DNA from 2 places in the Marinobacter sp. LV10R510-11A genome. Region 2 is predicted to be linked to the other one. Evidence: riboswitches for the same ligand, from Rfam matches in the RefSeq annotation. Region 2 holds a riboswitch; the other holds the start of a gene.

Region 1 (3,289 bases), 1.5 Mb from region 2:
AGGGAATGAACATTAATGTTCGCGCTAGCCCTAGTAGCGTCCAGGCAGTGGTAATTAGCCCGGCGGGGAGCAGTAGGTAGGCAAGGGTATCGATGCGAACCAGCTCGAGCACGCCCCAAATCAACGTTGTGACGACTAATAACACAGCACCGGCAAGGTGGTAGGGTTTTGGCTGTGTTTGGCGTTTGGCATGAGCGGGCGGGTGGATCAACAAAAGGACAAAAAAGATGACGGCGGTTGCAAGGCCGTGCGCCAGAACCTGCTCGAATTCAAGCCAAGCTTCCGCGAGCCTTATCCAGGTAGGATAAAAGATCAGCACAGCGATTGCTGTGGTAATCAGATAAGGCCTCGATAGAGGTACGTTGTTTAATGTCTTCCTTAACATTGCTTTTCCGCCAGACTACTAACCAATCGACAGGATACTGTGTAAAGCGTTTACATAAAACTCAAATTCAAAGCAAAAAAAAGCCAGCCGAAGCTGGCTTTTCTATTACTCAACCGAAATCAGGATTTCTGACGACGACGAGCTGCACCAAGACCTGCAAGACCTAGGCCTAGGAGAGCTAGGGTGCCGGGCTCGGGTACAGGCATGACGTCAGAAATACCAATGACCATATCGTTGAAGTCGCTGTCATTACCGCAATCTGTTTCACAGAGATCTTCAAAGGCGAGGACTACGTCGCTACCGCTCAAGCCCGATACCGCATTGTCAGCGGTGTCGAACATGAGCATATGATCAAACCCATCTGAGTTGTTTGCTGAGTGGCTATACCAAGTAAACCCGTCATTATCAACGGTGTTGTTAAGGTAAAAACCGAAGTTCCGCCCAATGTTTCTAACATCGCCGGCGCTTGCATTTGTCGCAGTGCCTGCAAGAAGGTCAAAATGCACAGAAGTATCTGTTGTGCCAAAGCCGGTGGATGGGCTTTGTGAGCCAGCAAACAGCTCAAGCATGTCACCTACAACAAGGTTTCCAGAGCCGTCATACGAAAAGTCGTATATGCCGAAATTGTTGTTGTCCTTGAACCCAGCGAACTCAAGAAACAAGAAAGCGGTAATATCATCGTTGGTGTTGCTATCGTCAGTTAGCACAGCTGACTCGTACCCTGTATCTGTGTATCCGCTATAGCTGCTATCTCCTAGAATGTCGCCTAAGTTAGGTACAGCGAAAGCACTTGCAGAGCTAAGGCAAAACGCTGCTGCGCATAGCGTGGTTTTAATATTCATGTTTCTACTCCGGTTGTCTGATTCGAATTCCATTTTTCTTGCAACCTGGCCGTCTCATTCTTTTTAAGAGATCCTTGGCTTTCCGTCCCATCCTCGCGAATGGTTTGGCATACGACCGGAACTGCCGATCTTGGATACATATAGCGATAAGTATGCCAACTTTACAACTTATTGATTTAATGAATTATTCGTGCATGTCCTGGGTGAGCGTGTAAAGTAATTCGACGGTAAAATAAAAAAAAGGCCTGAAATCTTTACACCTCAGGCCTTTATTTTTTACATGTTTCGGCGCTACCGCCGAACTTCTTTACAGCGCCTTTTTTACTGTCTCAAGATGCGCCGCTATTTCTTCATTGCCTGGCTCAAGTGCAAAGGCCTTTTCTATGGCGGTTTTGGCTTCTGCGTGCTTGCCGGTCAGGTGAAGAATCCAGCCGTAGGTATCCAGAACGGCCGCGCTATTGGGGGCCAATTCGCTTGCTTGCTCGGCGAGCTGTATTGCTCGCTCTGAGTTCTCTTCGCGAAGTATCCAGGCTAGGTTGTTCATTGCTGCAACGTTAGTGGGCTGCCGTGTAAGAACTTGTTCATAGTGGCTTGTTGCAGCTGTTTCCTGGTTGTTCATCATCAGCCATTCGGCTCTCGCCAAGTGTGCTGCAAGATTTTGTGGTGTTTCGTTTAGCCAACTTTCTGTGAGGCCGTCAAGTGAGCTTGGGGCTTCCTCTTTAGCCAGCCCGACAAGGGCGGGCATCAGTTGTATATCTTTGGTGTCTTTCCATCTTTCAGAAAGGTATTCGTAGGCGGCTTCTGACCCTTGCTGTTGTGTGAGCAACTTTGCTCGGGTAAGCATGGTTGCTGTCACTTCGCCATGGGTTTCCTCTACTGCATCCAGAGCCGAGAAGGCGTCGTCGATCTTGCCTTCCATCTGGGCGATTCTTATCGGTAACAATGCGAGCGCGAGGTTTTCGGGTTCAAGTGCTATGGCTTCGGCGGCTCTGGCCCGGGCCTCGCCCCATTCTTTGTTGTTCACGGCCATCTGAGCTTCGGCCAACAGCAGTTGCCCATATGCGCGTTTTGAGGCTGCTGATTCAGAGTCTTTCAATTGAGCGAGGGTAGATCGTGCCTGTTGCAGTTCGCCTTGGCTGATGTCTATCAGCGCCGTAAGCGTGTCGGCGTTGCGCTTCAACTCCGGGTGGGCTTTGGCCACATCAGTTAGCCAGGTTTTGGCTTCGGCTGCTGAGTGATCTAGCGTATAGATTTGGCCAGCCTGCTGAAGCGGGCGTATCGCGTCTGGGGTTATTGTGGCGGCATCTACCAGCAACTCAATGGCCTTTTCGCGCTGGCCAGATTGGGCATAGAGACTGGCAAGTGCAACCTTTGGAGCTTGTAGCTCGGGGCTTTCCTTAACAAGCTTCTCAAGCCGTGCTGTGGCTTCATCCGGGTTCCCTAGCTGGGTATCTGCAAGGCTTGCCAGCAACACGGCCCGGGGATGATTACCATAACCGTTGAGCAACGAGTCGCGAATTTCAGCAGCTTCCTGTTTCTCTCCCTGCTGCAGCAATACGTTAAGGTAGGTGCTGGTGGTGGCCCAATCTGCGGGGTTGGCGGTGAAGGCCATCCGAAGTTCCCCAAGTGCCTGTTCGGGCATGTTTTTTTGTAAGTAGTGTTTTGCAAGTGCGAGCCGGAACCGCACGCGTTCGGGGGCATTACTGATGGCTTTGCTGAGGCTGGCGATGCCGGCGTCTTCATGGCTTGGCAGGCTAAGCGCCAGAATGCCGTGCATGGCCAAGAGTTCATTGTCGTTGGGGCGTGCTTCTATGGCGCGGCTTAGGGTTTTAAGGGCGGCTTCTCTGTCGCCTGTATCAATCTGGGCCATGGTGGCGGCCCGAATAAATTGTACGGGTGTTGTTTCTGGGTCTAGGTTTTCTGTGAGCAGCTGGGTGCCTTCCTCCAACTCGCCGGTGCCTGCATAAATCGCTCCTAGCATTAACGCAACTTTTTCGTTTTCCGGGTCTAGTTTAAGGATGTCTCGAAGGATGGCTTTTGCTTCGTCGAAATTGCCGTCTTT
Region 2 (3,289 bases):
AACTCTGGACATTCTCAATCTCAATGTTCTGCGGTGCCCCACTGACGGGCGCCGCCATAAACGCCAAGACAGCGCTGGCCAGTATTCTGGACAAGCATGATTTCATTGCAGCACTTCTTTTGGGAATGGGCATACTCATTATCCGTCACGCTGACGCCGACATCGTTTTTGGCGGATCGGGTATCATCGGCGGCAATGACAACCGTACTGGCCGCAATATTGATGCTGTCTGCAAACGCATTGATACTGATAACGGCTATTGTCGTTATCAGTATCAATTCAAGGGAGGCGCATCTGAAAATCGTTGATACCCCACCTTGAGTTTCATCAGCTTAGCACTCGCTTTTGGCGAGTACGGCGGACGCTTAGTTGTACTCTACAGTTGCTGTCACAGTGCCTGAATAATCACCCGCAGCTTGGTCTACACCTACACTCAGAATGCCACCTACGTAAATGGTCTGCGTGCCATCGGTCAGTACACCGACGGTTTCATTAGTTTCCGTTGTTACGCCGCCGCTACCGTCAAAGTCAGTGATCGTGGCCAATAGCATGGTGTTAGGCTCAGTTTCACTGTCACTCAGTTCGGTATCGGCCAAGCCAATGCTAAAGGACGCGTTACCATCACCTGAGACTACGAATGTGGCGGCGCTTGAAGTGGAATCTGCCTCAGACAGAATAACATCTCCGCTTTTTGAGCGGACACTAGCGGTGTCAATTATCACCGAGCCCACTGTTGTGTCGTTAGCCGCAAATCTACCGAAGGCCAGAGTACCGCTGCTAGTAATAGAGATTGGAGTGATTACGTCGGCGGTCGTAGTGGCCTCAGCTTCAGCTGCGAAGCTGCTAGACGCCCCAAATGCCCCGAGCGCAACGGCCGAAGCCAGCGCAGCGAAACGAAAAGATTTGTTAAAGAAAATGGATGAGTTCATTATAATTCCCCTGTAAGCACGCTGACGGATTATGACCGTTAGCAATTGCTTGGTTTGATACCAGTCGGGGGGATCCGAAAACATGCCAGTGCAGGTGGATACGGTGAACCCATACCCGGAAGAACCACATGAAATGTCGGCGGTCCCGCTGTCATAGAACTGTTAAGTCCGTTAGACCGGTGACTTTGCGTCTCCGCCTTTCGACGGGTTTGCCTTTTTGTACATTTTGAGAGTAGCTGAGACTTGCTTTCTTAGCAAGTAAGTAAAATCGCGCCTAGATGGTTTGATGAAGAAAGCTAGCTTTAACCCAGTAAAGAAGATGAGGCTGTTGCGGCTTTTACACGCGCACTCCCATTATGACAGGGGTGACAGAGGGAGGCGCGGCGCCTGAATATGACCCCTCGACTCTCTGTGAGGCCCCACAGGTATTCTCAGACCTCGCGAACTTAATAAAAACGCTGGATGAGGGGCATATAATCAAAGTCTCGGAATAGTCTATAGAAGTAGTCAGAGGTGCAACTAAAACAGAGATTTTTACACCTTCTATCGAACTTGTACGGCCGCGTGATATTTAAACGCTTGGTGAACATGTTCACGAATATGACTGTCTTCCCAGGGTTTTGTCAGAAACTTGTAGATAGAACCCTGGTTGATCGCATCGGTCACGGATTTCAAGTCGGTGTAGCCTGACAGCACAATACGAACGGTGTTCGGATAGATGGCTTTGACCTGACTAAAAAATTCCGTGCCGGACATCTCAGGCATTCGCTGATCAGAAATAATCACTTCTACATCGTTTTCAGCCAGCATCGAGAAAGCTTCGCTAACCTTTGTTGTCGATAAAATATGGTAGTTATCCCTTCTTAGAGTTCGCTTCAATGCTTTGAGGATGTTTGCATCGTCATCCAGTAACAGCAGGGTTTTCTGCTTATTTTCATGGGTTTGATGGGTTGTTTGGCTGCGGGTATCGCTGTTCTCCATAAAGTTAACCAGTTGGTCAAAGGGTATTGGCCGCGAAAAAAGATACCCTTGCAATAGATCGCAATTGTTGCGTCGAAGAAACGCCGCCTGAGCCTCAGTTTCAACCCCCTCGGCGACCACTTCAAGCGAAAGGTGGTGGGCCATGGAGATAACCCCCTGCGTAATGGCAGCATCGCGGCGGTTCTGGATGACCTCCTTGATGAATAAGAGATCTATTTTGAGCCTGTTTGCCGGCATCAATTTAATATAACTGAGGCTGGAGTAGCCGGTGCCAAAATCATCAATGGCAATACTGACACCCATGTTCCGCAGTTCTTGGAGTGTGGTGATAACCTTATCAGTGTCATAAAGGATCGCAGACTCCACAACTTCCAGTTCAAGATCTTGCGGTTGCAGGCCGGAAGCCTGTAGTGCCTTTTCAACCGTATCGATGAAGTCGTCTTTGCGAATCTGTGCGGGTGATACGTTAACGGCAATTGAGCAATCTCGGAAACCGAGGGCATGCAGTCGCGTCATGTCTCTACAGGCTTGCTGCAAAACCCATCGGCCCAAGGCGATAATTTGTCCCGTTTCTTCCGCCAAAGGAATGAAGTCGCCGGGCGGAATCAGGCCCTGCTCCGGGTGCTGCCAGCGTACCAGTGCTTCTATCGATTTGGTCTGGCCAGTTCTGGCGTCGATCAACGGCTGGTAAAACAGCGTCAGGGCCTCGTTATCGATTGCATCCTGAAGCTGGTTGCGAAGTTTTACCCGATAGTTGGCCTGAGCATTCATCTCTTTTGAGAACCATTGCCAGGTATTGTGCCCCAGTTGCTTCGCTTGATCTAAGGCAAGGCCTGCTTGCTGAATCAATTCCGTCGGATTGCAGATATCCCCGTCTGTTATCGCTATGCCAATGCTGGCGGTCAGGTGCAGGTTTTCATTGCCAATTCGATAAGGGCGTGACAGCGCTTCAATAACTTGTTCCACTTTTATCTGAGCATCTTCGCCTTGAGCCAGATCCGACAATGCGATAACGAACCCGTCCCCGCTGACTCTGGCCACGGTGTCGCTGGATTGAACCAGTTCTCCCAGGCGGCGGGCCACCTCTACCAGGATCTGATCGCCGGTGCGATGACCTAAGGAATCGTTAATGCGTTTGAAACCGTCGAGATCAATGAACAGTACACCGACATGACGGTTATAGCGGAGGGCAAATTGGCAGTTTTGGGTTAGTCGATCTTCGAGGAGGGCCCGATTTGGTAACTGTGTCACAACATCATGGGTGGTGTTGTAAGCCAGTTGGTGCTCTATGGACTTACGCTCGGAGATATCGTTCTGAATGCCCACCCAATGGGTGATTTCGCCCGAATCGTTGCGAGTAGGGGAAAGATAGAGATCGT

The links. A riboswitch is a leader RNA that binds a small molecule or an ion and turns the genes downstream of it on or off. The one in region 2 is predicted to bind cyclic di-GMP.
Region 1: linked by a shared signal. The riboswitch ahead of CPH80_RS22270 (PEP-CTERM sorting domain-containing protein) and the one ahead of CPH80_RS17965 (DUF4402 domain-containing protein) in region 2 are both predicted to bind cyclic di-GMP.

The regions. Positions count from the first base shown of each region.
Region 1 is NZ_LT907980.1:741,331-744,619, forward strand. It holds gene CPH80_RS03570 (exosortase/archaeosortase family protein) at 1-385, opposite strand, end outside; gene CPH80_RS22270 (PEP-CTERM sorting domain-containing protein) at 505-1,227, opposite strand; cyclic di-GMP riboswitch class I at 1,264-1,346, opposite strand; gene CPH80_RS03580 (tetratricopeptide repeat protein) at 1,535-3,289, opposite strand, start outside.
Region 2 is NZ_LT907980.1:3,724,156-3,727,444, forward strand. It holds gene CPH80_RS17955 (DUF4402 domain-containing protein) at 1-133, opposite strand, end outside; gene CPH80_RS17960 (hypothetical protein) at 126-308, shown strand; gene CPH80_RS17965 (DUF4402 domain-containing protein) at 366-929, opposite strand; cyclic di-GMP riboswitch class I at 1,065-1,153, opposite strand; gene CPH80_RS17970 (EAL domain-containing protein) at 1,473-3,289, opposite strand, start outside.